DNA from 3 places in the Streptomyces sp. NPDC059695 genome. Region 1 is predicted to be linked to each of the others. Evidence: riboswitches for the same ligand, from Rfam matches in the RefSeq annotation. Region 1 holds a riboswitch; each other region holds the start of a gene.
What was found. Region 1 has a riboswitch for S-adenosylmethionine ahead of thrC (threonine synthase). Riboswitches for the same ligand answer to the same signal wherever they lie in the genome.
Positions count from the first base shown of each region.

Region 2: it holds a riboswitch for S-adenosylmethionine, as region 1 does, so the genes downstream of both, ACFV2S_RS36655 (aminotransferase class V-fold PLP-dependent enzyme) here and thrC (threonine synthase) in region 1, are expected to answer to the same signal.
Region 3: it holds a riboswitch for S-adenosylmethionine, as region 1 does, so the genes downstream of both, ACFV2S_RS10475 (IclR family transcriptional regulator) here and thrC (threonine synthase) in region 1, are expected to answer to the same signal.

Region 1 is NZ_JBHWFF010000035.1:27,681-37,367, reverse strand. Features, by position in the region: gene ACFV2S_RS31555 (transporter substrate-binding domain-containing protein) at 1-631, shown strand, start outside; gene ACFV2S_RS31550 (class I SAM-dependent methyltransferase) at 856-1,611, shown strand; gene ACFV2S_RS31545 (SRPBCC domain-containing protein) at 1,620-2,090, opposite strand; gene groL (chaperonin GroEL) at 2,288-3,916, opposite strand; gene ACFV2S_RS31535 (cold-shock protein) at 4,225-4,428, opposite strand; gene ACFV2S_RS31530 (MoaD/ThiS family protein) at 4,826-5,104, opposite strand; gene thrC (threonine synthase) at 5,144-6,451, opposite strand; SAM riboswitch class I at 6,445-6,641, opposite strand; gene ACFV2S_RS31520 (glucosyl-3-phosphoglycerate synthase) at 6,791-7,759, shown strand; gene ACFV2S_RS31515 (hypothetical protein) at 7,798-9,615, shown strand.
Region 2 is NZ_JBHWFF010000059.1:6,297-15,983, forward strand. Features, by position in the region: gene ACFV2S_RS36625 (NlpC/P60 family protein) at 1-477, opposite strand, end outside; gene ACFV2S_RS36630 (NlpC/P60 family protein) at 673-1,704, opposite strand; gene ACFV2S_RS36635 (NYN domain-containing protein) at 1,962-3,326, opposite strand; gene ACFV2S_RS36640 (hypothetical protein) at 3,360-3,602, opposite strand; gene ACFV2S_RS36645 (rhomboid family intramembrane serine protease) at 3,763-4,497, shown strand; gene ACFV2S_RS36650 (Lrp/AsnC family transcriptional regulator) at 4,494-4,775, shown strand; gene ACFV2S_RS36655 (aminotransferase class V-fold PLP-dependent enzyme) at 4,848-6,239, opposite strand; SAM riboswitch class IV at 6,424-6,539, opposite strand; gene trpD (anthranilate phosphoribosyltransferase) at 6,627-7,691, opposite strand; gene ACFV2S_RS36665 (cytochrome bc complex cytochrome b subunit) at 7,823-9,445, opposite strand; gene ACFV2S_RS36670 (Rieske 2Fe-2S domain-containing protein) at 9,442-9,687, opposite strand, start outside.
Region 3 is NZ_JBHWFF010000006.1:220,757-230,443, reverse strand. Features, by position in the region: gene ACFV2S_RS10495 (NAD(P)/FAD-dependent oxidoreductase) at 1-1,257, opposite strand, end outside; gene ACFV2S_RS10490 (ferredoxin) at 1,214-1,438, opposite strand; gene ACFV2S_RS10485 (hypothetical protein) at 1,549-2,187, opposite strand; gene ACFV2S_RS10480 (hypothetical protein) at 2,329-2,985, opposite strand; SAM riboswitch class I at 3,325-3,466, shown strand; gene ACFV2S_RS10475 (IclR family transcriptional regulator) at 3,656-4,378, shown strand; gene ACFV2S_RS10470 (class I SAM-dependent DNA methyltransferase) at 4,476-5,216, shown strand; gene ACFV2S_RS10465 (oxygenase MpaB family protein) at 5,260-6,126, opposite strand; gene ACFV2S_RS10460 (hypothetical protein) at 6,437-6,832, shown strand; gene ACFV2S_RS10455 (ATP-binding protein) at 6,946-8,958, shown strand; gene ACFV2S_RS10450 (hypothetical protein) at 9,029-9,687, opposite strand, start outside.

The sequences.
Region 1 (9,687 bases):
GGGCACCCCCGAGGCGCCGGGCGGGATCACCGTGGACCTGGCGCGGGAGATCGGGGCGCGGCTCGGCCTGCCCGTCGAGCTCCTCTGCTTCGACGCGGCACGGAAGTCCTTCGACGCGATGGCAGACGGCCGGGCGGACCTCTGCTTCCTCGCCGTGGACCCGGCGCGGGAGACGGAGGTCGCGTTCACCGCCCCGTACGTCGTGATCGAGGGCGTGTACGCCGTCCCGAGCGGCTCGGCGCTCACCACCGTCGAGGAGGTGGACGCACCGGGCGTGCGGATCGGGGTCAAGAAGGGCTCCGCCTACGACCTGTTCCTCTCGCGGAGTCTCGCCCACGCGACCGTGGTGCGCGGCGAGGAGGGCGTCGACACGTTCCGCGCGGAGGACCTGGAGGCCGGCGCGGGCATCCGGCAGCCGCTCACCGCGTACGCCGCCGCACACCCGGACGTGCGGCTGATCGAGGGCCGGTTCATGGAGATCCGGCAGGCCGTCGGGACGACGGTGGACCGGCGCCCCGAGACCGTCGCGTTCCTCCGCGACACGGTGGAGGAGCTGAAGGCGAACGGCTTCGTCGCGGACGCGCTGCGCCGCGCGGGCCAGGACGCGGAACTCCTGGCCCCACCGGCCTGACGGCCCTCGAAGGCGCCAGAAACCGGGCCCCGCGAAGCCCTGGAAGGGCTCTTCCGGGGCCTGGAGGCGGGCTTCCGGGGGCCTGCGGGCCGCCTCCGCCCCAGAGGGTCGGGAGCCCCGCCACGGGCCGACCGGCGCCCGCACGAGACATCTGCACACCGCCTCTGACCTGGGCTTTTCCTTCAACTCACCCTATTCTTGGGGGACTCGGAGGGGAGATCCACTTGGACGCCACACACCGCGACATCCGCACGATCGACGACGTACTCACCCTGCTCGACGGCCTGTTCCCGCCCGGCGCCGACCGCTGGACGGAGGGCGGGGCCGCGTGGTGGGACGGGTTCTACGCGGACCGGGACAGGCCCGTGCCGTTCTTCGTCGCGAAGCCCGACGAGAACCTCCTCTCGTACGTCGGACGGGGCCTGCTCCCGGCCGGCGGCAAGGTCCTCGACCTCGGCTGCGGGCCCGGCCGGAACGCCCTGCACCTCGCGTCGGCCGGCTTCGACGTCACCGCCGTCGACCTCTCGCCCACGGCCGTCGCCTGGGCGGAGGAACGGGCCGCCGCGACGGGCACCGAGAACGTCCGGTTCGTGTGCGGGGACGCCTTCACCGCCGCCCTCGACGGGCCGTACGACCTCGTCTACGACTCCGGCTGCTTCCACCACCTCCCCCCGCACCGCCGCATCAGCTACCTCGCCCTCCTCGACCGGGCCCTCGCCCCCGGCGGCCACTTCGCGCTCACCGCGTTCGCGGCCGGCGAGGGCGGCATGGGCTCCGAACTCCCCGACGCCGACTTCTACCGGCAGGGCCGGCTGCACGGCGGACTCGCCTACACCGACACCGCGCTCCGCGCGCTCTTCGCCGACCCGGCCGGGGCCGGCCTGACGGAGATCGAACTGCGCCGCATGCGCGCCCAGGACGCGGAATCCCCCGCCTTCGGCGAGTCCTTCCTCTGGACGGGCCTCTTCCGCCGCCCGTAGCCCCGGGGCTACATCCCCGCCAGGTGCTCGGCCAGCCGGTCGTACTGCTCCCGCACCCCCGACTCCATGCCCGCCGCCAGCGCCTGGTCCCTCGTCTCGTTCGAGGGCCAGAAGGACGTGCTGGTCAGGGCCGTGCCGCCGTCGGGCGTCGCGTCGAAGGTCAGGGTCACGCGGACCGGCTCGGCGTCCGGCATCTGCTCGAACACCTCCGTGTAGTCGAGCCGCTCCACCGGGACGACGTCCTCGTACGTGCCGGAGAAGACGATCTCCTGGCCGTCCGGCGCCCGCTGCCCCCAGCGCCAGGCCCCGCCCGTCCTCAGGTCGATGTCGACGACCGTCGTGGTCAGCCCCGCCACCCCGTACCACGCCCGCACGTGCTCGGGCCGCGTCCAGGCCTCCCAGACGCGGGCCGGCGGGGCGCCGAAGGTACGGGTGATGACCAGTTCGCGGTCGGCCGGCGTCGTGAGGAGGGTGACCATGGCTCCGTTCCTTTCACGAAAGGGTCCATTCCAGGATCACCCCGGCACTCCCGTAAAGCGAATGAACGGGTCCACGGGCGGGTGCCGAGTGCGTCGGCGGGCGCCGGGCCCGTCCCGCGCAACGCCCGAGGGCGGCACCCCCCGGTGGGGGTGCCGCCCTCGTTCGCGTTCAGCGATGAACTGCCGATCCGTCAGGATCAGAAGTCCATGTCACCGCCCGGCATGCCGCCGCCGGCCGGCGCGGCGGCCTTCTCCGGCTTGTCGGCGATGACGGCCTCGGTGGTGAGGAACAGCGCGGCGATCGACGCGGCGTTCTGCAGCGCGGAGCGCGTGACCTTCGCCGGGTCGATGATGCCCTCGGCGATGAGGTCGACGTACTCGTTGGTCGCGGCGTTCAGGCCGTGGCCGACGGGCAGGTTGCGGACCTTCTCCGCCACGACGCCGCCCTCGAGGCCGGCGTTGACCGCGATCTGCTTCAGCGGGGCCTCAAGGGCCAGCTTGACGATGTTGGCACCGGTGGCCTCGTCGCCCGCCAGGTCCGCCTCGAGCTTCTCGAAGACGCTCGACGCCTGGAGCAGGGCGACGCCACCGCCGGCGACGATGCCCTCCTCGACGGCCGCCTTCGCGTTGCGAACGGCGTCCTCGATGCGGTGCTTGCGCTCCTTGAGCTCGACCTCGGTCGCGGCACCGGCCTTGATGACGGCCACGCCGCCGGCCAGCTTCGCGAGGCGCTCCTGGAGCTTCTCGCGGTCGTAGTCCGAGTCGGAGTTCTCGATCTCGGCGCGGATCTGGTTCACGCGACCGGCGACCTGCTCGCTGTCACCGGCACCGTCGACGATGGTGGTCTCGTCCTTGGTGATGACGACCTTGCGGGCGCGGCCGAGCAGGTCCAGGCCCGCGTTCTCGAGCTTGAGGCCGACCTCCTCGGAGATGACCGTGCCGCCCGTGAGGATGGCGATGTCGTTCAGCATGGCCTTGCGGCGGTCGCCGAAGCCCGGGGCCTTGACCGCGACGGACTTGAAGGTGCCGCGGATCTTGTTGACGACCAGGGTCGACAGGGCCTCGCCCTCGACGTCCTCGGCGATGATCAGCAGCGGCTTGCCCGACTGCATGACCTTCTCCAGGAGCGGAAGGAGGTCCTTCACGGAGGAGATCTTGGAGTTGACGATCAGGAGGTAGGGGTCGTCGAGGGACGACTCCATGCGCTCCATGTCGGTGGCGAAGTACGCCGAGATGTAGCCCTTGTCGAAGCGCATGCCCTCGGTGAGCTCCAGCTCCAGACCGAAGGTCTGGGACTCCTCGACGGTGATGACGCCTTCCTTGCCGACCTTGTCCATCGCCTCGGCGATGAGCTCGCCGATCTGGGTGTCGGCGGCGGAGATGGAGGCCGTGGAAGCGATCTGCTCCTTGGTCTCGACATCCTTCGCCTGCTCCAGCAGGGCGCCGGAGACGGCCTCGACGGCCTTCTCGATGCCGCGCTTGAGGGCCATCGGGTTGGCACCGGCGGCGACGTTGCGGAGGCCCTCGCGGACGAGCGCCTGCGCGAGAACGGTGGCGGTGGTCGTACCGTCGCCGGCGACGTCGTCCGTCTTCTTGGCGACTTCCTTGACCAGCTCGGCGCCGATCTTCTCGTACGGGTCCTCGAGCTCGATCTCCTTGGCGATGGAGACACCATCGTTGGTGATCGTGGGGGCGCCCCACTTCTTCTCGAGGACGACGTTGCGGCCCTTGGGGCCGAGGGTGACCTTGACGGCGTCAGCGAGCTGGTTCATGCCGCGCTCGAGACCGCGCCGGGCCTCCTCGTCGAACGCGATGATCTTGGCCATGTGAAGTGGTCCTCCCGGACATGGGGTGGATAACGCTCCAGGACCGCGCCGACGCCCGCGACGGACGGCCTGCGTGCCCGGTGGTTCCTTGCCCCACCTGGCCGCGGGCCTCGTCTGCCCGATCCTCGTAAGCACTCTCACCTTCCGAGTGCTAACGCCAATGATTAGCACTCGACCCATGCGAGTGCAAGCGACTCTCGTGGATCGGGCACCTCTCCGGCGAGGTTCGGGAACGCACGAGGGGTCCGCATCCCCTCAGGGATGCGGACCCCTCGACGGCGTTGCGTCGGTGGCCGATCGCGCCGCGCTCAGACGGCGAGCTTGACCATGTCCGCCTGCGGACCCTTCTGGCCCTGCGAGATCTCGAACTCGACCCGCTGGCCCTCTTCGAGGCTGCGGTAGCCATCCATCTGGATCGCGCTGTAGTGGACGAAAACATCCGCACCACCGTCTACCGCGATGAAGCCGTAGCCCTTCTCCGCGTTGAACCACTTGACGGTGCCCTGAGCCATGCCTAACTCCCCTATTACTGGCCCTTGCGCGGGACCGCACCTCGCGGACCCGGGTCAGACCCTGCGCCGGAACGCGTCGACCGCCGCTGAATGTATCTGCCCAACTGCCCTCTGCAACAGGTCATTCGACCGAGAATTCTGGGCGTCCCGGAAAGGGGAATTGGGGAGAATCCCCGGAATTACGGGGCAAGTCGGGCCCGGCAAAGCGCGCAGAACGTACACAACGCGCAGGCACTTTGGCTGCTTCTTGTCGTGCGGGGACGCATTCTCATATGCGCCCGGCATGAGCAGCGGAGGTGACTTCCCCAACTCTACCGCGCTCAACCATGCAGAATTGCCCCTTCCGCTTATTGACGCGGAAGGGGCAATTCGAGAAAGACGGGACAGCCGGTGCGGCTCAGCAGCCGCCGGCGACGGCCGGGATGATCGAGACGCCCGCGCCGGCCGGGGTGGCCGTCTCCAGGCCCTGCTCGAAGCGCACGTCGTCGTCGTTGACGTAGACGTTGACGAAGCGGCGCAGCTTGCCCTGGTCGTCCAGGACGCGGGCGGCGATGCCCGTGTGGTTCTTCTCCAGGTCCGCGATGACCTCGGCGAGGGTCGCGCCCTCGGCCTGGACCTCGGACTGACCGCCCGTGTAGGTGCGGAGGATGGTGGGGATGCGGACGTTCACGGCCATGACTGCGGAACCTTTCGGTGGGCCAGGAGGCGGACGGACTCAGACGGCCAGGCCGGCGTCGCGGAACGCCTCCAGGCTCGGGCGGATGGTGACGGTCGCCTGAGAGGTGTCGGCCACCGCGTCCAGGGTCTTGAGTCCGTCGCCCGTGTTGAGGACGACGGTGGTCAGGTCCGGGTCGATGAGACCGGCCTCGACGAGCTTCTTGGTGACGCCGACGGTCACGCCGCCCGCGGTCTCCGCGAAGATGCCCTCGGTGCGGGCGAGGATCTTGATGGCCTCGACGACCTGCTCGTCGTTCACGTCCTCCACGGCGCCGCCGGTGCGGCGGGCGATGTCGAGGACGTACGGGCCGTCGGCCGGGTTGCCGATCGCCAGCGACTTGGCGATCGTGTTCGGCTTCTGCGGGCGGACCACGTCGTGGCCGGCCTTGAAGGCGGCGGAGACCGGGGAGCAGCCCTCGGCCTGGGCGCCGAAGATCTTGTACGGCTTGTCCTCGACGAGGCCCAGCTTGATGAGCTCCTGCAGACCCTTGTCGATCTTGGTGAGCTGGGAGCCGGAGGCGATCGGGATGACGAGCTGGTCGGGGATGACCCAGCCGAGCTGCTCGCAGATCTCGTACGCGAGCGTCTTCGAGCCCTCGCCGTAGTACGGGCGGAGGTTGACGTTCACGAAGCCCCAGCCCTCGCCGAGCGGGTCGCCGATGAGCTCCGAGCAGAAGCGGTTGACGTCGTCGTAGTTGCCCTCGATGGCGACGAGGTCACCGCCGTAGACACCGGCCATGACGACCTTGCCCTGCTCCAGGTCGTGCGGGATGAACACGCAGGAGCGGAAGCCGGCGCGGGCGGCGGCGGCGCCGACGGCGCCGGCCAGGTTGCCGGTGGAGGAGCAGGAGAGGGTGGTGAAGCCGAAGGCGCGGGCGGCTTCGAGCGCCTGGGCGACGACCCGGTCCTTGAAGGAGTGGGTCGGGTTGCCGGAGTCGTCCTTGACGAAGAGCTTGCCGGGGGCGACGCCGATCTCGGCGGCGAGGTTGTCGGCCTGGACGAGCTTGGTCCAGCCGGGGTTCAGGTTCGGCTTCTCGGCGACGTCGGCCGGGACGGGCAGCAGCGGGGCGTAGCGCCAGATGTTGGCGGGGCCGGCCTCGATCTGCTTGCGCAGTGCCTCGGGGTCACCGGTGGGGAGGTCGTACGCGACTTCGAGCGGTCCGAAGCAGAGCTCGCAGGCGAAGATCGGGCCGAGCGGGAAGACTTCACCGCATTCGCGACAGGAGAGCCCGGACGCGGGACCGAGGTCGACGTTGGTGGGTGCGACGGTCTGAACAGCCATGGAGGCGAGGCCCTTTCTCCTCATCTTTCCCATGACGAATTTTTCGCCATGAGACGGATTTGGCACCTTCCCTAGCCGGGGACCTCGCGCAAAGAACTGCGTCCGTCAGGACACCACTAGGGGTGGTGGCCGGGAGACGGGTGGGCGAGACGAACCGACTGGAGGGTTGCCGGGGCTTCAACGGGCCGTTTCCCTCTGCCCCTCTGGATGAGCGGTATTCGATTGTGAAGCGTGGTGGACTTTCGTTCCTGCGCTCCGACGCGGTCGGCACCCCGACGTGCATCGGGCATCCGCGTTGTTCAAGACTGTAACCGAAGGCCCGGAACCATGAACCGGCCGTCCGAACCGCGAGATGGAGATCACGTGCTGGAGGAAGTGGAGCGCTGGCTGGCCCGGCGGTCCTGGTCCGTGTCCGACCGCCCGCTCGACCGGGTGCTCGCAGCCAAGCGGAACACGACGGTCAGCGTCGTCCTGCCCGCGCTGAACGAGGAGGCGACGGTCGGCGACATCGTCTCCGTGATCCGGCGCGAACTGATGTCGGAGGCGGTGCCGCTCGTCGACGAGCTGGTGGTGATCGACTCGGGCTCCACGGACCGCACGGCGGAGGTGGCGGCGGCGGCCGGCGCGCGGGTGGTCGCCCGGGACGCGATACTCCCCCGCATACCGGCGGTGCCCGGCAAGGGCGAGGTGCTCTGGCGGTCACTGATGGTGACGAGCGGGGACGTCGTGTGCTTCGTGGACGCGGACCTGCGGGACTTCTCGGCGGACTTCGTGACGGGGATCGTGGGCCCGCTGCTCACCGACCCGGACGTGCACCTCGTGAAGGCGATGTACGACCGCCCGTTCGGTCCTGAATTCGACGGGCCCGCCTCCGGCAGGACTCCCGGTCAGGGCGGCCGCGTCACCGAACTGGTGGCCCGCCCGCTCCTCAACCTGCACTGGCCGCAGCTGGCCGGCTTCGTGCAGCCGCTGGGCGGCGAGTACGCGGCGCGGCGCTCGCTGCTCGAACGGCTGCCGTTCCCGGTCGGTTACGGAGTGGAGCTGGGGCTGCTCGTGGACGCCCTGCACACGGTGGGCCTGGACGCGCTGGCCCAGGTGGACGTGGGGGTGCGCAAGCACCGGCACCAGGACGGCCTCGCGCTGGGCCGGATGGCGGCGGCGATCTACCGGACGGCCCAGCTGCGGCTCTCGCGGGGCCATCTGGTGCGGCCGTGGCTGACGCAGTTCGAGCGGGGCGAGAAGGGCTTCGAGCCGCGGACGTACGCGGTGGACACCGAGGAGCGGCCGCCGATGGCCGAGGTCACGGAGTACGCGCAGCGCCGCGTGGCGTAACGCCGCGTGATGATCTGTTTTGCATAAATTGCCCTTTTATGCGCTTCAGACACCATCACCTGGGCAGGGTGCTCGCGGCCCTCGGGCTCACGGCGGGCTCGCTCGCCTGCGCGACGGCCGCCCCGGCCGCCGCGGACGTGATCGAGCCCTTCGGCCGGCGGTACGACGCGTCGCTGTACGGCGACTTCACCACGATCGGCAACACGGTCATGGGCTGCCCGGACGCCCCGGCCGGCCCGGCGGCGCGCTGCGCGGCGGCGGCCTCGGGCCAGGGCTCGGACAACAACAACACCTTCGTGATGCGGCGGATCGACGCGGCCGGCACCGGGACCGCCGCATACGGCTCCAGCACCGGCCACGTGCGGATCCCTGCGGGTGCCCGGGTCGCGTACGCCCGCCTCTTCTGGGGCGGCAACGACGGCACGTACAAGGGCCCGAGCGGCGCCCCGCTGCAGCGCTGCGACCCCTCCGGCGCGGACGTCGGGCGGTCCCCCGGCGACCCGACGACGACGGCCCCGGTGCTCAGGGTCGGGGCCGGGGCGGCGACCCCGGTCTCGATCGACAGCATGGTCGCCGACCCGGCCGACACCGGCGGCCCGCACTACTACACGGGCGAGTCCGACGTGACCGCCGCCTTCGCGGGCGTCTCGGGGACGGACGCGCGGGTGGCGGTCGGCCACGTGTGGGCGCCGAGCGGCAAGGGCTGCGTGGCGGGCTGGTCCCTGACGGTCGTCCACGCGTTCCCGGGCCCGGACCCGGTGAAGGCCCCCGTGCGGCGCAGCGTCCACGTCTACGGCGGCCACGTCCTCCAGCGCTCCACGTCCCCCGCGACCACGATCACCGTGGACGGCTTCCGGCGGGGCCCCGGCACGGTGCGCGCGAGCGTGACGGCGTACGAGGGCGACCGGAACACGCCGGGCGACCGGTTCCTCGTGGACGGCAGGAGCGTCACCGAGGCCCGCACCGGCACCACGGACGACTTCTTCGCCGGCGCGGCCGACGGCGCGGTCGCCCCGCGGCTCGGCGACAACCTGAGCGTCGACGCCAAGGCCTTCGACGTCCCGCCCGGCGCCGTCCCGCCGGGCGCGACCTCGGCGGACCTCACCTTCTCCACCGGCGGCGACACCTACGTGCCGGCCGGGCTCGCCCTCTCGGTGCCGGTCCCCGACCTGGAGATCACCCAGACGGCGACCCCGCGCACGGTGGAGCCGGGCGACACCGTCACGTACACGATCACGGCGAAGAACACCGGCGGGACCGACCACCCGGACGCGACCTTCGGCGACGACCTGACCGGGATCCTGGACGACGCCGACTACAACGGCGACGTGCGGACGGACCTCGGCAGGGTCTCGTACGAGAAGCCGGGGATCGGATACGTGGGGACCCTCCCGGCCGGGAGGACGGCGACGGTCACCTACTCGGTGACGGTCAGGGATCCGGCGACGGGCGACGGGCGGCTCCGCGGCGGCGTGGTCGTGCGGTCCCCGCGCTCGAACTGCCCGGACGGCGGCCGGGACCCGTCCTGCGCGGCGACCCCGACGCTGGAGAACCGGAAGCCGACCCCGACCCCGACGACCCCGACCCCGACGACCCCGCCCCCGACCCCGACCCCGCCGGACCCCGAGCCGGACCCGGAGACCTCCTCCCCGGAACCGGGCACCCCGCCCACCGACCCGGTGTCCCCGCCCTCCCCCGCGCCCCCGGCCCCGGGCCCGCAGGGAGACCGGCACGCCGGCTCCATGGCCGAGACGGGAAGCAACGGCGAGCGCCTCTGGCTGCTCGGCGCGCTCGCGGTGGCGCTGGCCGCGACAGGCCTGGTCGCGAAGGCGGCGATGCGCGGCCGACGCGACTGACCTGCGATGACTGCCCGTGGCCGAATCGGCCCGTCTCGTATACGTACGTTTGAGCGTTTACGAGACGGGCTA
Region 2 (9,687 bases), on a different contig from region 1:
CGCCCGGGCCTCGGAGCGCTTCTGGTCCAGTCCGCGCTGCGCGCGCCGGAGTTCGCCGAGCTCGGCGCTCTGGCGGGAGGTGATCCGGTCGAGGGCGGTGGCCCGGTCCAGGTAGCTGTCCGGGTCGGAGGAGAGCAGCAGGGCGAGGGCGGGGTCGATGCCGCCGGAGCGGTACTGGGCCCCGGCGACCGAACCGAGCGCGCCCCGCATGCGGTTGATGCGCTCCTGGCCGCGGGCGAGGCTGTCCTGGGCCTGGGAGACCGTCCGGCGCAGCGCGTCCGTCTTCTCGTCCGCCCGGTTGTAGCCCTCGGTGGCCTGCTCGGCCTCCTCGAAGAGGCGGTCGACGGTGGCGCGGGTGGCCGCGGGGGTCGCCCCGGGGTCGGCGCTCGCGGGGACGGCGCCGAGGGACGCCGCCGCGGTGGCCGCGGCGGCGGCGGTGAGGACGGTGACCCGGGCGGGTCGGCGGTGGGACGCCACGGATCGCGCTCCGTTCGGCTCGACGCAGACTGGCGCGGCAGACAGTAGCCGCTGATCACTCCTCGTCCAACGAAGGCGCCGGGCACACAAAGTGACGCCCCGCCGGAGAACACAGGTCACCGGCGGGGCGTCAGGTCAGCGCGTGTCACCGCGAACCACCCGTTCGGGCGGCAGGGCGGAGCGGGTCGGGGTGCGTCAGATGCGGACGCCGAACATGAACGAGCCGAGGGTGTTCATGGACTCGTAGCGGACGTAGGCACCCGGGTACGGGGCGTGCAGGACCGTGTTGTTGCCCGCGTACAGACCCACGTGCTGCAGGCCGTTGAAGAAGACCAGGTCGCCCGGCTTGAGCTGGCTGCGGCCGATCTTCACGCCGTCGTTCTGCTGGGTGAACGTGGTGCGGGTGAGGTCGACGCCCGCCTGGCCGTAGGCCCACTGGGTCAGACCCGAGCAGTCGTACGAGTTCGGGCCCTCCATGCCGGAGGCGTACGGCTTGCCGATCTGGGTGGCGGCGGCGGCGAGGGCGGCGGCGCCGCGCTGCGAGGCCGGGACCTCGTTGCCCAGGTTCACGCGCTCGCCGGCCGCGCGGCTGGCGCGCTGCTCCTTCTCCTGCATCCTGGCGCGCTCTTCGGCGGTCAGGGTGTTGAGGAGCTCGCGGGCCTCGGCGAGCTTGCCGAGGAACTTCTTCTTCTTCTCGCCGAGCGTCTTGCGGACGTCCTCGAGGTCGGCCAGCTTCGTGGTCGCCTCGGCCCGCTCCTGGGCGAGCGTGCGCTGCTTGGCCTGGATCGAGGTCAGCACGTCGGCCTGCTGGGCGCTGAGCTGGTCGATCGCGGACGCCTTGTCGAGGTAGGTGTCCGGGTCGGCGGAGAGGAAGAGCTGGAGCGCCGGGTCGATGCCGCCGGAGCGGTACTGGGCGCTGGCGACCGAACCGATCTGGTCCCGCAGGGTGTTGAGCTCCTGCTGACCCCGGGCCACCTTGTCCTGGAGCTGGCCGATCTCCTTCTGCAGCTTCCCGCGGCGCTCGTCGGCGAGGTTGTACTGCTCCGTGGCCTCTTCGGCCTCGTGGTTCAGCTTGTCGACCTTCGACTTGACGTCGTCGATCTTCGGCTGCGCGGGGGCGGCCTGGGCGCCGGACTGGGCGGAGAGGGCGACTGCTGCGGCCGCGGCCGCGGTGAACACGGTCACACGGGTACGGCTCGGCTGCTTGGGACGACGGTGGGACGCCACGAAGGCGAGCTCCTTCTTCCTCAGAGCCGCCCAACCGGTCACGGGCAGGCGGTTCCTCCGCCGCCACCCCGGATGGGTGATCAACCGCGCGAAGGTTCGAAGGTCGACCCTAGTGACCAAGTTGTGATCAGTTCAAATCCCACTGGCAAAAATCTCGCCCACGCACCACTTTATTTACATACATCACACGGCCAGTGATGAGCACTTGACGGTGCGCCATCCAGAATCCGGGCATAACGCCCAGGACTTGCGAAGCGTCACGAGAGCCGCGAAAGCCGCTTCAGCAACAAGGCGGACGCCACCGGCCGCGCGCCCGCCTTCGCGACGCCGTCGGCCACTTCGCGGTCGGTCGAGACGACCACGACCGGCCGCCCCGGCGGCTCCGCCCGGACCAGCTGCCGGATCAACTCGTCCGCCGTGACACCGGGCTTGGAGAACAGCACCCGCACCCCGCGCGGCGGCGCGAGCAGCACCGGGGCCGCCAGCTCCGCCCCGTCGAAGACACAGGTGACCTCGGCGCCCGAACGGGCCGCGAGGGCCGAGAGCCCGCCGAGCAGCCGGAGCCGCTGCTTCTCCAGCGGCATCGTCGGATAGCCGGTCTTGGTGACGTTGTAGCCGTCGACGACCAGATGCGCCTGCGGCAGCGCCAGCAGCTGGTCGAGGAGCGCCGGATCCGTCTCGGAGAGCGCCCGCGCCGCGATGTCCTTCGGGGACATCCGCCCCGGCTCCACCGCGTCCACGGTGTCCGCCGGGTGCACCGAGACGGGCGGCAGCGCGAGTTCGCGCCGCAGCCCCTGGGCCGCGTCGAGGACGGTGTCGAGCAGCAGCCGCAGCCGCATGTCCTCCACCGAGCGCCCCTCACGGGCGGTCCTGCGGCTGGCCTCCAGGGCCGCCTCGACCTCGCCGAGCCGGGCCCTGAGCCGCCGCGTCTCGCTCTCGGCGGCCGAGACCTGCGCCGCCGACTCCGCGCGCGCGGACTCGATCTCGCCCTGGACCTTGCGCAGCGCCGCCTCGCCGCGCTTGACGTCGCTCTGGGCGCTGCGCAGCTTGCGCTGAAGCGATTCCGCTTCCTTGCGGGCGGCGTCCAGGTCGCGCCGGAGCTGCTCGCTCTCGCCCCGGGAGCGGTCCTGGGCGGCGGCGAGCTCCTCGCGCAGCCGCTCCAGCTCGCGCCGGCCCGCCTCGTCGGCGCGCTCGGCGTCGGCCCGCAGCGCCTCCTCGCCCGCGGCGGCGACCAGCTTGACCCAGCCCGGCGGGCGCAGCACGTAGGCGGCCGCGGCCACGTCGACGGGATCGGCGGCCGCGGGCGGGGTGCCGGTCTCCACGGCCCCGGCCAGCTCGGGGTGGCCCTGCTTGAACCGCTCGCCGATCCGCTGCCGGAAGAGCGGGTCGCTCTCCAGCGCGGCGGCCATCGCGTTGCCGGCGAACTTGGCCCGCCGGCTCGCGGTGAAGCGGGCGTACTGCCGCAGGGGCCCGGGCAGCTCCGCGACGGTCAGCCCGCCGAAGGCGTCCGCGACCAGCGCGACGACCCGCCGCCGTACGCCTTCCGGCAGTGGGTGGTCGAGCGTCTCGGCAGCGTCACCTGCCGCGCCGGCCGGCTCACCACCGTGCGCGGGCTGCTCCACGATCCGTCACCCCTATGTCGTCCGCGCCGTCCCTCAGGAGGCGGCGCCCGGCCTGTCCACCAGTTCGATCTGGTCCACCGCGTTGCACCAGCGGCACCGGACCGACTCGATGGTCTCACTGACCACCTGCCGCTCCTCGACCGTCGGGTCTCCGGCCAGGTCCAGATGGACGTACTCCACGACCTTGGAGGAGCGCGTCACGTCGAAGCGGGTCAGATTGCCGCAGAGCGTGCAGCGCCAGCGGGTCTCGTCGGTCGGCAGGGGAACCGTCGTCATCGGTGCCGTCCTTCTTCCTGTTGCGTGGTACCAGGTGCGGGGGCCGCGGTGCGCCGTCGAACTGCGGTCGGTGGTGCCCGTAACCCTAAGGCCTCGCGGGGAGGGCGGGGCACGGCGAGGCACTCTGTCCACTTCGGCCCCGGTACGCCATGATCTGTCCATGATCGACTGGCGAGGCGCGGCGCTCGGGGCCTGGCGGGGCACCCGCGGCGGACCCACCGTGACGTACGCACTGATCGCCGCCTGCTGCCTGCTCTTCGTGATCAGCCCGGTCTCCGGGCTGAGCCCCGGACACGGCACGGGCGACGAGCTGCTGGCCGCCCAGGGCGCCTACTTCCGCCGCTGGGGCGTCGTCCCGGCCGAGCTGATGAACGGCGATCCGCGCGCCCTGCTCACCCCGCTGACCGCGCTCTTCGTCCACGGCAGCTGGCTCCACCTGCTGGGAAACATGCTCTTCCTGTACGTCTTCGGCGCGATGGCCGAGGAACGCATGGGACCCGTCGAGTTCTGCCTCTTCTACCTGGGGACCGGCTACATCGCCCTGCTCGGGTACGCGGTGGCGCACGCGGACAGCGAGCAGACCCTGGTCGGAGCCTCCGGGGCGATCTCCGCGGTGCTCGGGGCGTTCCTCTTCCTCTTCCCGCGCTCCCGGGTCACCAGCCTCTTCCCCTTCCTGTTCTTCCTGCCGCTGCGCTTCCCCGCCTGGATCGTGCTGATCTTCTGGTTCACGCTCCAGTGGATGGCCGCGCGGGCGGCGGGCGCCGGACCCGGCGTCGCCTATCTGGCCCACGTGGTGGGCTTCTCCGTCGGCTTCCTCTACGCCTGGGGACGCTTCCGCGGTGGGGATAGAGTGAAAGCCCCAGCCGCGGCGACCGAGGGAGAAAGCCAGCCGTGATCACCGCGATCGTGCTCATCAAGACCAGCGTGGACCGCATCCCCGAGATCGCCGAGTCGATCGCCGCGCTCGACAGCGTCAGCGAGGTCTTCTCGGTCACCGGTACGTACGACCTGATCGCCATGGTCCGGGTCCCGCGCCACGACGACCTCGCGGACGTCATCCCCGGCCGCATCAGCAAGATCCCCGGCGTCGAGGCGACGGACACGCACGTCGCGTTCCGGACGTACTCCCAGCACGACCTGGAGGCGGCCTTCGCCATCGGCCTGGAGTCCTGACGCCGCGCACCCCGGCACGCCCGAAGGGGGCCTCCCGACCGGGAGGCCCCCTTCACCCGTACGAGTGACCGATCAGCCGCGGTCCGGGACGCAGCGGCCGTCCTCGGTGCGGTACTTCCACTGCGCGCCGTCCCGGACGAGCTCCTTCACGGCGCCGACGAACCGCTCCACGTGCTCGTCCGGCGTACCGGCGCCGAAGCTCACCCGGATGGCGTTGAGGGACAGCTCCCCCGGGGCCGCTTCCGGCGCACCGCACTCACCCGGGTCCTGCGGGTCGCTGCCGAGCAGCGTGCGGACCAGCGGGTGGGCGCAGAAGAGGCCGTCGCGGACGCCGATGCCGTACTCGGCGGAGAGCGCGGCGGCGAAGTGGGAGCTGTTCCAGCCCTCCACGACGAAGGAGATGACGCCCACGCGGGGCGCGTCGTCGCCGAAGAGCGAGAGCACCCGCACCTCGGGCACCTCGGCCAGGCCCGCGCGGACGGTGTCGATCAGGTGGCGCTCACGGGCGACGAGGGAGTCGAAGCCGGCCCCGGTGAGCGCCTTGCAGGCGGAGGCGATCGAGTAGACGCCGATGACGTTCGGCGAACCCGCCTCGTGCCGGGCCGCGGTGGTGTGCCACTCCACGTCCACACCACCGTCGGCCCGGCGGGCCACCTTGCGGGAGGCGCCGCCGCCCGCGAGGTAGGGCTCGGAATCCTGGAGCCAGTCGGCGCGGCCGGCGAGGACGCCGGAGCCGAAGGGCGCGTACAGCTTGTGCCCGGAGAAGGCGACCCAGTCCACGTCGAGCTCGCGCACGGAGACCGGGTGGTGGGGGGCGAGCTGGGCGGCGTCGAGCACGATCCGGGCGCCGTGCGCGTGCGCGGCCGCGGCGAGCTCCTTCACCGGCCACAGCTCGCCGGTGACGTTGGAGGCGCCGGTGACGCAGACCAGGGCGGGGCCGTACGGGTCGCGGTCGGCGAGGGCGCGCTCCAGGGTCGCGACGGCCTGCTCCGGGGTGCGCGGAGCGTTGAGGTAGGTCACGCGGGCGTCCCGCCAGGGCAGCAGCGAGGCGTGGTGCTCGGTCTCGAAGACGAAGACCTGGCAGCCGGCCGGGATCGTGGCGGCGAGCAGGTTCAGCGAGTCGGTGGTGGAGCGGGTGAAGACGACCTGGTCGCCGGGGCGGCAGTCGAGGAACTCGGCGACGGTGGCGCGGCTGTTCTCGAAGAGGTCGGTGGAGAGCTGGGAGAGGTAGCCGGCGCCGCGGTGCACGCTGCCGTAGTAGGGGGCGTACGCGGCCACGTCGTCCCAGACCCGCTGGAGCGCCGGGGCGCTGGCCGCGTAGTCGAGCGCCGCGTAGGTCACCTCGCCGCCGGTGACGAGCGGGACGGTGACGTCCCGGCCGAGGACCGGCAGCGGGGCGTCGCAGCAGGGCTCGGCGGAGTCGGCGGCGGAGTCGACGGTGGCGGTGTTCGGGCGTGCGGACATAGCGGTATCTCCCGGCAGGAAAAGGGCGCGAAAAGGCGTGAAGAGCCCGCAGGGCGGCAGCGCGCGAAGGGCCGCGCCACATACGGGTGGAGAGGGGAAGAGGGGCCGGAAGGGCCCTAACGCATTCGCTTGCTCACGAGACAACGCTCCCTAGAGGACCAAGGACCCCAGGGTGACGCGCAGGGGTCCGCGCTTGCCGCAGGCTTCTGCCGTACGACCTGGTCTTCACCCGGGGCACCCCGCCACGGACGGAGGGTTGCCGGACAGCCGGCCGGGGCCTTGCAGCTGTCACTCATGACCTGTTCCAGAACCTATGCCAGGCGATCACGGCGCCGCAACCCCGTCCCGGCATCCGGGACGGGGACGACATGCGCCGTTCACACGGGCTCAGGCGTTGCTGGCGGCGATCCACCGCTCCAGGGTGCGGCGGGCCTCTCCGGAGTCGATCGACTCGGCCGCCTTCGCGATGCCCGCGCCCAGTTGCTCCACGAGGGTGCCCGCGCCGGGCTCCAGAGCGGTGAGCGCCGCCGCCGCGTTGAGCAGGACCGCGTCCCGCACCGGACCGGTCTCCCCCGCGAGCAGCCGGCGCGCCACGTCGGCGTTGTACGAGGCGTCGGCGCCGCGCAGGGCCTCCAGCGGGACGAGCTCGATGCCGACGTCCCTCGGGTCGAACCGCTCCTCGGTGACGCCGCCGTCCCTGACCACCCAGACGCGGGAGGTGGAGGTGGTGGTCAGCTCGTCGAGGCCGTCGTCGCCGCGGAAGACGAGGGCGGAGTTGCCGCGCTCGGCGAAGACCCCGGCGACGACCGGCGCCATGCGCGGGTCGGCGACGCCGACGGCCTGGGCCCGCACCTTGGCCGGGTTGGTCAGCGGGCCGAGGACGTTGAAGGTGGTCCGGATGCCCAGCTGCCCGCGGGCCGCGGCGACGTGCCGCAGCGAGGGGTGGAACCTCACGGCGAAGCACATGGTGATGCCGGCCTCCTCGGCGACCTCGGCGACCCGGCGCGGGGTCAGGTCGAGGTTGATGCCGAGCTTCTCCAGGACGTCGGAGGAGCCGGAGGCGGAGGACGCGGCCCGGTTGCCGTGCTTGACGACCTTGGCGCCCGTGCCGGCGACCACGATCGAGGCCATGGTGGAGATGTTCACCGTCTTGGCGCCGTCGCCGCCGGTGCCGACGATGTCGACGGCGGGGCCGGGCACCTCGATCACGTTGGCGTGCGCGTACATGGTCCGGACGAGGCCGGTGATCTCCTGCACGGTCTCGCCCTTGGCGCGCAGCGCCACCATGAAGCCGGCGATCTGCGCGTCGGTCGCCTCGCCGCTCATGATCAGGTCCATCGCCCAGGCGGTGTCGTCGGCGGAGAGGTCCCTGCCGTCGAGCAGGCCGTTCAGCAGGACGGGCCAGGAGCGGCCCGCCGTGGTAGGTCCTCCAGCGGGGGTCGCAGCGCTCATGGCAGCTCCTGGTGATCACGTGACGGATACGGTCCCACCCTATCGACCTCCGGGGACGGCAAAGAGCCCCGTCCATCGAATGGACGGGGCTCTCGCCGTGGCGACCTCGAGCAGGTCAGGTGTTCAGGTGATCAGTGGTGGCCGTGGCCGCTCTGGATCTCCTTGTACTCCTCGACCGTGGGCTTGGCGATCTGGCTGTCGTCGCCGTAGTAGCCCTTGTTGAGCTTGACCCGCAGCTTCTCCATGGGGCCGATCTTGCGCTCCACGCCGTTCTCGTCGACGGCCGGCGGAAGCTCCGCGGCGTCGTACTGCTCGTGCGCCGTGAGGCGGTGCAGCTCGCCCTGGCTGAGCGGCTCGTGGACCTCGACGAACTCACCGTGCGGCAGGCGCTTGATGATGCCCGACTCGCGGCCGTGCAGCACCTTGTCCTTGTCGCGGCGCTGGAGGCCGAGGCAGATCCGCTTCGTGGCGATGAACGCGATGACCGGACCGGCGAAGAAGAAGATCCGCACGAACCAGGTGATCGAGTTCAGCGACAGGTGGAAGTGGGTCGCCCAGAGGTCGTTTCCACCACCCACGAGCATGATCATGTACGCGGTGATCCAGGCGACACCGAAGGCGGTGCGCGTCGGAGCGTTGCGCGGGCGCTGCGCGATGTGGTGCTCGCGCTTGTCGCCGGTGATCCACGACTCGATGAACGGGTAGACCGCGATGGCCGCGAGGACCGCCGGGAAGATCGCCAGCGGGATCATCACGCCGAGGACCAGCGTGTGGCCCCACAGGTTGATCTCCCAGCCCGGCATGACACGGATCAGACCCTCGGCGAAGCCCATGTACCAGTCGGGCTGGGCGCCGGTGGACACCTGGTCCGGACGGTACGGGCCGATGGCCCAGATCGGGTTGATCGAGGCGATCGCCGCGATGACCGCGATGACGCCGAAGACCAGGAAGAAGAAGCCTCCGGCCTTCGCCATGTACACGGGCAGCAGCGGCATGCCGACGACGTTGTTGTTCGTCCGGCCGGGGCCGGCGAACTGCGTGTGCTTGTGGACGAACACCAGGATGAGGTGGGCGACCACGAGGCCCAGCATGATGCCGGGGAGCAGCAGCACGTGCGCCGAGTAGAACCGGGCGACGAAGTCGCCGCCGGGGAACTCGCCGCCGAACAGGAACATCGACAGGTACGTGCCGAGGACCGGCACGGACAGGATCGCGCCCTGCATGAAGCGGACACCGGTGCCGGAGAGCAGGTCGTCCGGGAGCGAGTAACCGGTGAAGCCGGTGAACATGCCCAGGAAGAACAGCAGGAAGCCGAACAGCCAGTTGATCTCACGCGGCTTGCGGAACGCGCCGGTGAAGAACACGCGCATCATGTGCACGAACATGCCGGCGAGGAAGATCAGCGCCGCCCAGTGGTGGATCTGCCGGATGAGCAGACCACCGCGCACCTCGAAGGAGATGTGCATGGTCGAGTTGAACGCCTCGGACATCAGCTGTCCCTGGAGCGGGACGTACGGTCCGACGTACTCCACCTCGTTCATCGACGGGTGGAAGAACATCGTCAGATAGACGCCCGTCAGGATGATGATGAGGAAGCTGTAGAGGCAGACCTCGCCCAGCATGAAGGACCAGTGGTCCGGGAAGATCTTCCGCATGTTGGCCTTGGCCAGCGTGTAGATCCCCAGGCGGCCGTCGGCCCAGTCCGCGACCCGCTCACCGGCGGGTGCTTTCTTCGTTTCGGTCACGGTGCTCATCCGCGCTCCCAGAAGGCAGGACCGACGGGCTCGTCGAAGTCGCCGAGCGCCTCCAGGAAGCCCTTGTCGTTCACGCCGATCCGCAGCTGCGGGAGGGCGTGACCGGCCGGGCCGAAGATGACGCGGGCGCCGTCGGAGAGGTCGAAGGTGGACTGGTGGCACGGGCAGAGCACGTGGTGCGTCTGCTGCTCGTACAGGGAGATCGGGCAGCCCACGTGGGTGCAGATCTTCGAGAACGCGAC
Region 3 (9,687 bases), on a different contig from region 1:
CTTCTCGATGAGTTCCTTGTAGAACGGCAGCCATCGCCCCTGGTCGAAGGAGACGGCGCCGATGACGCGCCCCTGGTATCCGTAGACGCCGACGAACCGGCGGCTGTCCAGGGAGCCCTGCGTGATCAGGATCTCCGTCGCCATCGACGGCACGCCGACCGACTTGATGTTGACGCCGAACTGGGAGGACCAGAAGGCCGGCACGTCCATGTGCGGCAGGCGGTCGATGCTCGCGCTGAGCATGTTGTGCGCCGCGATCTCGGCCTGCGCGACGGCGTTGCCCCAGTGCTCCAGCGACAGGAACTGGTACCCGAAGAGGGGGTGGGGGCTGCGGGCGACGTCGCCCGCGGCGTAGATGTCGTCGGTGACGATGCCGCGGATGTCGAAGGCCCGGCACCCGGCGTCGCAGGCGATGCCGCGGGGTCCGGCGCCGAGCCCTGATCCGTACAGCCATTCGGTGTTGCGGAGGGCTCCGAGCGAGACGACCACCACGTCGGTCTCGACGGTGGAGCCGTCGGACAGATGCGCGGCGCGCACCCGTCCCGAGGCGTCTCCCTCCAGAGCGGTGACCATGACCCCGCAGCGCAGGTCCACACCGTGCTCGCGCTGGAGGCCGTCGGCCACCGCGGCGACCACCCCGCCGAGCGCGCCGACCAGGGGCGCCGCTCCGCGCTCGGCGACGGTGACGGGGATGCCTCGTTCGCGGCAGGCGGAGGCGACCTCCGAGCCGGCGAACCCTCCCCCGATGACGAGGACCCGCCGGGGTCCCTCGTCGAGCCGCCGGGCGAGCGCGGCGCCGTGGGCGCGCGTGCGCAGCACGAAGACGCCGTCGAGTTCCGCCTCCTCCTCGCGCGGCCACGGCCGTGCCCGGACACCCGTGGCGATCAGCAGCCGGTCGTACGGCACCTCGTCGCCGTCGGCCAGCCGCACCGTCCTCGCGGCCATGTCCAGGGCCGTGGCGGGAACGCCGAGCCGCCAGGTGGCGTCGACGGACCGGAGCCGGGGCAGAGCGGTCCGATCGGCGCGCGCCCTGCCCAGCAGGACGCCCTTGGACAGCGGGGGCCGGTCGTACGGCTCGCAGGGCTCGTCGCCGATCATGGTCAGCGATCCCGTGAAGCCCTTGGCGCGCAGGGTCTCGGCGGCCCGCAGGCCGGCCAGCGAGGCGCCGACGACGACGATGCGGCCCTCGCGTCTGAGCTGCTCCAGGGCTCCGTCACCGAGCACCGGGCACCGCCTCGGCCGGCTCGTCCACGTCATCGACGAGGATGGCCTGTACGGGGCAGGCCGCGGCGGCCTGGGCCAGCTTCTCGCGCAGGGCCTCGTCGGCGTCGGGGTCGTACAGCAGCGCCTCGTCGCCGTGCATGGTGAAGATCTCGGGAGCGAGGAACGCGCACTGCGCGTACCCCTGGCAGCGGTTCAGATCGACGGCAATGCTCACCACGGGATCGGTCCTCTCCAATGACCGGTATGCCCCCTGCGCCCACTCTCGTCGGCCGGGGGGTCCCCGGCGATGGGGAGCGGACCGATCGAGTGAGCCGTCCGGCCGGGTCAGGCCGAGGCGGCCGGGCGTGCCGCGGCGGACTCGCGGCCCCCCAGGATGTTCAGGCTGAGGACCAGGACCCAGGCCGGGAAGACCAGCTCCGACCAGGGCAGGCTCGCTCCCACCACGAGCAGCGTCAGACCCGCCAGGTAGCCGACGACGGCCAGCGGGCGCGGGAGGACGCCGAGCCGGTGGCCGATGGTCGAGGTCGTGATGACGAACACCGCCGCCATCCGCATGGCGTAGGTGGTCAGCAGCGCGTAGGCGACGTCGCGGCCGAAGGAGGAGCCCTGACCGCCCTCGTCGATCACGCTCCAGGCCGCCGCGGCGGCGCCGAACAGCGTGGCGACGAAGACCAGACCGCTGCCGAGGAAGACCGTGGAGACGAACTTGTCCTCGCGGTCGCCTCCCTGCTCACGCAGGGCGCCCATGAACCAGAGGAACGCGATCCCGGCGAACGGAATCAGTTCCAGCGCCGTCCGCACGGCGCTCCGCTGCCCCGCGTCCACGGTCGCTCCGGCCGCGTCGACTCCGCTCGGCAGGGCGATGCGCACCAGGACGATCGCCGTGGCCGTCAGGATCGCGAACACCACTCCCGCGACCCCGGCGGCCCAGCGCGTCGCGAGGCGCTTGTCCTTCCGCTCCATGCTCTCCCACTTCCTGCCTGCGCTTCCTTCGTCCAGACACCCGTGGTCGCGGGGCGCGCGCCACCGGAATCACCCGAGTGGAGCGCTCGGTGCGCCATACAGTCCATGGCGGGGCGGGGCGCGTGGGTTCTGCCGGATCCGTCAGCCGGTCACCGTGATCTGCTGGGCCGGGTCGGTGGTGTCGGTGAGCTGGTAGGTCGCGCTGAAGGTCGCGGACTGGTTGCCGGTCGGGCAGAGGAAGCCGCCCGTGGCCGTCGCGGGAACGGGGGCGTCGGCGATGGCCAGCCGGGACGGGGTGCCGTTGGTCCAGGTCCCGTTGACGGCGGTCGGTCCGGCCGGTGAGGCGGTGATGGTGCAGCTGGCGAGGCCGCTGGTCTTGATGAGGACGCCGCCCTTGGGGATGGTGAAGCCGCCGGTGGCGGGGGCGCCGTTCTGGAGGGTGAGGGTCCAGGGGCCGTTGGCGGCGTTGCTCGTGATGGTCACGTTCACGCCGAAGATGCTGGTCGTGCAGCCGCTGAAGCCGGGCGGGTTGACGGGGACGGAGACGGGGCCCGCCGCGTTGTGGTTGCCGGGGGCGGCGGGGACGGCGTTGTTGGCTCCGCTCGCCGGTACGGAGGCGGAGACGGTGCAGGTCATCGTGGTCGACCCGGCGACGAAGGTGGCCTTGCCCGTGAGCTTGGCGGCGAAGGAGTGACCGGCCGGCAGGACGGTGGTCGAGGCGGCCTGGGTGCCGCCTGCCCCGAAGGCGAGGGCTCCGGCGGCGGCGAGGCCGGTGAGGGAGACGAGCAGCTTGGTCATGAGTTCTCCTCGGTGATCGACGGTGGGGTGCGAGGAGGTGCGGGTCGTCGCACGGTGCGGTGCGCGGGGTGCCTGCGCGTGAGGTACGTACGCGTGGTGCGTGGGGGAACCGCGCAAAGTGACTTGAGAGTAGAACCGGTCGGTAGGGGTCCCCAAGGAAGAATCGCGCCACTCCTGACGATCCGTCAGCAAGGTTGACGCGACGGGGCGCTTGACACCGGAGCGGCCGGATCTGGGAAGCGCCGCGGCAGCCGCACGGCCGGACCGGATCGGCGGGGCGCCACTCCCGGCCGGGAGGCCGCTGGCAGGCCGCCCTGGGCGTCTTGTATCGTTCTCCGCGAATCATCCAGAGGGGTGGAGGGACCGGCCCTACGAAGCCCCGGCAACTCCCCGTTCGACTCGGCGCTCCCTGTTCGCGCCGCGCCGCCGGGATCAGTGCCAACTCCGGCCCGCGCCAACGTGGCGCGGGAAAAGATGAGGAGACACGGTGCTCTCTGTGCTGTCCTTCGCCCTGGCCCTGCCCGCCCCGGGCCTCCCGCGTACCCGTCTCGTGATCGCCGCGGCGTATCGGCCGACCTCGTCGACCCTTCCCCGCTGAGCATCCCCTCCCTCCCTGCGTGAGATCGCCGCGAGCCTTCGCGCGCGAACCGAGACTGGAGTACCTCTTTTCATGGACATTCCGGATATTTCCAGTGGTGTCGGCGTGCTGGACAAGGCCGCGGTGATCCTCGGTGCGCTCGCGGCGGGCCCGGCCACCCTGGCCGGGCTGGTCTCCGCCACCGGCCTGTCGCGCCCCACGGCCCATCGACTCGCCCTCGCACTCGAACGCCACCGTCTGGTCGCCAGGGACCTGCAGGGCCGCTTCGTCCTCGGCCCGCGGCTCGGCGAGCTCTCGGCCGCCGCGGACGAGGACAGCCTGCTGACCGCGGCCGGTCCGGTCCTCATCTCCCTCAGGGACGCGACCGGCGAGAGCGCCCAGCTCTACCGCCGCCAGGGCGAGGTGCGCGTCTGCGTCGCCGCCGCCGAGCGGACCTCCGGACTGCGCGACATCGTGCCGGTCGGGTCCACGCTCCCCATGAAGGTCGGCTCCGCCGCCCAGGTCCTGCTCGCCTGGGAGGAACCCGAGCGCTTCTACCAGGGCCTGCAGGGTGCCCGCTTCACGGCCACGGCGCTGAGCGGCGTACGACGCCGGGGCTGGGCCCAGTCGATCGGTGAGCGCGAGCCCGGCATGGCCTCCGTCTCCGCCCCGGTCCGTGGCCCCTCCGACCGTGTCGTGGCCGCCGTCACGGTCACCGGACCGATCCAGCGCCTCACCCGGCAGCCCGGCGCCCGGCTCGCGAAGGCCGCCGTCGCCGCGGCCGACCGCCTCACCGCGGTCGTCTCCCACGCATGACCACGACGGAGCCTGGGGGCCGACCCTCCCCCGGACCGGCGCCGCCGGAGGACAATCGGGTCGACAGCGCCCCTTGCACCGGGCAGAGTTGCGGGCCGTGACAAGCAGTGAGCTGTGGACCCGTGAGACCGCCGAACGCTACGACGCCGGGGAGACCGAGATGTCCTCGGCCGCCGTCCTCGGACCGACCCTCTCGTTCCTCGCCGACCTCGCCGGAGACGGCCGGGCCCTGGAGTTCGCCATCGGAACCGGACGCGTGGGCGTCCCGCTCCGGGAGCGCGGCGTGCCGGTGACCGGCATCGAACTCTCCGAGCCCATGGCCGCCGTCCTACGGCGCAAGGTCGACGCCGGAGCGCTCCCGGTGACCATCGGGGACATGGCCACCACCGTCGTCCCAGGGGAGTTCTCCCTGGTCTACCTCGTCTACAACACCATCACCAACCTGCTCACACAGGACGAGCAGGTCGAGTGCTTCCGCAACGCCGCCCGTCACCTGGCACCCGGTGGCCGATTCGTCATCGAACTGGGGGTGCCGCCCTTGCGGTTCCTTCCTCCGGGCCAGGTCGCGGTGCCGTTCGACGTCTCCGAGCGGCATCTCGGCTTCGACACCTTCGACCTGGTCGGGCAGATCCTCGTCTCGCACCACTTCACGAGCGACGGCACGGACGGGCGGTACCGCAGGGACAGCTCCCGGCACCGGTACGCCTGGCCCGCGGAGCTCGACCTGATGGCGCGGATCGCCGGACTGGAGCTGGAGCGTCGCGTCGCCGACTGGGACGGGACCCCGTTCGCGCAGGACTCCACGAAACACATCTCCGTATGGCGCAAGCCCGCCTGAGGGCCGCGTGCGGCCGAGGGTCGGGGCACGGATCATGCACGGGTCACCGACCGGCTCCGGAAGGGAGCGGAGGCGTCACCCAGCGGATCGCCGTCGTGACCGCCCGCCCGCCGGGCCGCGCGAAGCGGAGGAGGATCCGGATCCGGCGGGGCACGGGCACCAGGTCCTGAGCCCACGACGGCAGGAGGTCCACCGCCGCTGCCGCGAGGAGGAGGTACGGCAGGCGCGCCGGCCAGGGCAGGGGCGGTGACACGAGCAGGTACCGGGCAGTCGCCGACGACTCGTCCGTCGCCTCCAGCTCCCGGCGACGGCCGCCGAGCGCCACGACGAGGTCGGCGCGGGTCCGCGGCGGATCGGGGACGCCCAGACGCACGGCGACCGACGCCATGTCCTCGACGTACGCGTCCTGTTGGCCGCCCGTCAGCGGACACAGACCGTAGCGCCGGTGGGCCTCCAGGAAGCAGTACGTCTCGGCCATGTGGACCCAGGACAGCAACGCCGGATCGGACGCACGGTAGGGCGCTCCGCCCGCCGCGCGCCCCGTCACCCGCGCGTGCACCGCGCGCACCCGCCCCACCGCCCGCTCGGCGTCCCGCTCCGTGCCGAAGGTGGTCTCGGCCAGGAAGGTGCTGGTCCGCTGCAGGCGCCCCCAGGGGTCGCCGCGGAATCCCGAGTGCGCCCAGACGGCCGCCATGGCGACGGGGTGCAGGGACTGGAGGAGAAGCGCGGCGAGGCCTCCGACGTACATCGAGGCATCGGCGTGCACGGTGCGCACGGGCCTGTCCGGGGCGAACCAGCGCGGCCCCGGGGTGCCATGGATCCGGGCACGCTTCCGATGCGCCTCCGGTCCGGCCACGCGCCGCAGGAGCGCGTCGCCCGCCTTCCTCCGCAGCCTTCCGACCAGGGGCACCGCGATCGCACTCCTCTCCTGGGCCTGCCGGGCGGCACACCGCGTCGTCGTCGTGTCACCGCACGCACGTCAGCGACCGGAGCTGGGGCCGGTCCCCCGCGAACATGCCACACTAGGACAAAGGTGCCACACGCGGCCGTTCTCGGAATCCGCGCACCGTTCCCTCCACGGTGTCTTCCGCGTCGAACCCTTGCGAAGTGCACAGCGAGCCTCACGGCTTCCGGCAATCGCCGCGCGAGTCGGAACGGCGCTCACACGCCGGCTGTCGCCGCGCTGTCCCCTTCCGGCTCGTTCGAAGGAGGAGTGTTTCATGACCACGACCATGAGAGTCCGCCGGCTGGTGGCGGGTGCCGCCGCGTCCGGCCTGTTGGCAGGTGGTGCCGCGCTCGGCATGGCCGGCTCGGCAGCGGCCGCTCCCGCCCCGTCGTCCGTCGCCACGTCCGTGGTGACCGACAACCACGGCGACCAGCACAAGCGACACGACCACCACGACCGGTGCGAGTGGAAGAAGGGGCACTGGGAGAAGAAGTGGGTCCCGGGCCACTGGGAGAAGAAGCAGTCCAACCATGACTCCTGGCGCCAGGGCCATCACGACGACCACGGGATGGGCGACCACGGGAAGGGCCAGCACGGGAAGTGGGTCTACGTTCCCGGGCACTGGGAGAAGGTGTGGGTGAAGGCCCACTGGGACTGCCACCAGCGGTGAGACTCGGCACATGACGTAAAGGGGTCGACCGCTCCGCCCCCGTGCGCCTCCATGGACGCAGCCCTTTCCCGAGCCGGCGACATGGAGGGGTTCGGGGCGCGCACAATACGGGGGTGCAGAGTTGGACGCCGCCGGAGCGCGGACCTTTCGTCGGACGGGACCATGAACTCGAGGCGCTGAGCGCCCGGTTGGAGCGGCACAGACTGGTGACGCTGGCCGGGGCCGGCGGAATCGGGAAGTCCCGCCTCGCGGCGCGCACCGTGCGTCTCCTCCCGCCCGACGCCTTCGAGAGCGTGCACTGGGTCCCCCTGTGGTCGCTGGGCGGCGGGACTCTCCTCGTCCCGCTGGTGGCCGACGCGTGCGGCCTGTCCGACCACTCGGCACGCGACCCCCTCGACGCGCTGGCCACCTGGCTCGGAACACGCCGCGTACTGCTCGTCCTCGACTCCTGCGAGCACCTGGTCGTCGCGTGCAGGGAGCTGGTGGAGACACTACTCGCACGCTGCCCCGGGCTCGTGGTGCTCGCCACCAGCCGGGAGCCGCTGGGCGGCGCCGGCGAGACCCTCTTCCCTCTGGGGCCCCTCTCGCTGGACTCGGACGCCATGGACCTGTTCGCCGCGCGCGCCGCGGCCGTGGGGGTGACCTGGGAGAGCCCCGAGGACCGGCTGGCCGCGAGCGAGGTGTGCCACTGGCTGGAGGGCATTCCGCTGGCCCTGGAGCTGGCCGCCGCACAACTCTCGGACCGGCCCGTACGCATCATGGCCCGCGTGCTGCGCGACAGGCTCTCGCTCGCGGAGCCTGCCGACAGCACGTTGCAGCCGGCCCGTCACCGTGCGCTGCGTACCACGATCGGGTGGAGTCACGAGCTGTGCGAGCCCCATGAGCGGCTGCTGTGGGCGAGGCTGTCGGTGTTCCGTGCCGACGCCGCCGTGGAGGACATCGCACGCGTGTGCGGTGGTGGTCCGTTGACCGGTGGCGCGCTGGAGAAGGCCCTCGACGGGCTGCGGCGCAAGAGCATCGTCACGGTGCTGCCCGACGGGCGGCTGCGGATACTCGACACCGTACGCGAGTACGGGGCCATGTGGCTCACGGAGCTCGCCGAGGCCCGGACGATCGCCGACCTCCACGCGCGGCACTTCCACGCACGCACCGCGTCCGCCGAGCGGGACTGGTGGGGGCCGCGCCAGGCCGCCGCGTACGCCCGGCTGGTCGGCTGCTTCGGCGACCTGTGCGCCGCGCTCGACCACCTGCTCGCCACCGATCCCCCGCAGGCGGCGGCGATGGCCGGGAGACTCGGCTTCTTCTGGGCCTGCTGCGGTCAGCTCCACGAGGCCGGGCACTATCTGGAGGAGTGCCTGCAGCTGGTCGCGGAACCCGCCGGCACCCTCGCGAGGGCCTGCTGGGCGCTCGGCGTGGTGCGCTGCCTCCGCGGGGAGTACGAGTCGGCCGCCCGGCTCGGCGCACGGGCACGGGAGCATGCGCTGCTGGCAGCGGACCCGGAGCTGCTCGCGGACGCCACGTACCTCCAGGGCCTCCTCATGCTGCTCCGCGGCGAACCCCTGCACGTGGTCGACGCGGCGGACCGGGCGCTGGCGCTTCTGGAGGGGAACACGCCCGCGGCGGCCCGGTGCCGGCTGGTCCGCGTGTTCGCGCTGACGGCCTCGGGCTCCCTTCGACGGGCGCGTGCCGAGGCGGAGGCGCTGCGGGCGGACTCGGTGTCGGCGGGGGAACACTGGACCCGTTCCTACGCCGAGTACCAGCTGGCGGTCATAGCGCTGGTCGAGGACCGCTCGGCCGAGGCCGCCTCCCACGCCAGGTCGATGCTGCGGGACAAGCGGACGATCGGCGACGCGTTCGGGCTGGCCCTCGGTCTGGATCTGCTGGCGGCCGCTCTGGCGGCGCTGGAACGGGCGGAGGAGTCCGCCACGGCGTACGGGGCGGGGCAGGCGTTCTGGGAGATGGTCGGGCATCCGCAGCGGGGCACCCCGGAACTGGGGCCGCTGCGGGAGCACTCCGAGCGGTCGGCCCGGCTGCAGATCGGAAGCGACGCGTACGACGCCGCCTATGTCCTGGCCACGCTCACCGACCCGTTCGACACGCTGAGCGACGTGCTCCGGCACCCCTGACGTCCCTGGGCCACAGGGGCCGGATGCCACGTGGCTCCGGCCCCTGCCGCACGGATGTGTCGGGATCGGGTCAGGTGCGGGGAACGCACGGGGCGCAGCAGGCCGGTGCCGGTTCGACGCAGACGGTGACGGAGTCGGTGTTGTCGGACGGGTCGGGGTCCTTCTCGGCGCCGGTGACGGTGGCCGTGTTGGTGACGCGGGCGGGCCTGGTGGCCTTCGCCCTCAGGACGAGGGTCGCGCGGGCCCCGACGGCGAGTCCGCCCACGGACCACTGCCCCGTCTCCGGGGCGTAGGCACCGGCGTCGGCGTCGGCGGACAGGAAGGTGAGTCCGCCCGGGAGGCGGTCGGCGACCGTGACGCCGGTCGCCGGACTGGGACCGGCGTTGTGGACGGTCAGTCGGTAGGTCACGGTCTGTCCGACGGTCACGGTGGTCGCGTCGGCCGCCTTCGTGACGTCCAGGTCGGCGGCCGGCCTGACCTCCGTCACGGCTTCGTCGGACGTGGCCGTCAGCGGCTCGGGGGTGGGGCCGAGCCGGTTCTCGTACGTGGCGGCGGCGGTGTTGGTCACCCGGGTGCCGGCCGTCTCCAGGCCGAGGGTGACCCGGTACTCGACGGTGGTGCCGTCCGGCAGCGCGGCGGTGTTGGCCAGGCTGCCGCCCTGGGAGGCGGAGGCCCCGGTGCCGAGCCGGAAGACCACGGTGTCGCTCGCGGGGTCGTACGCGGCCTGGT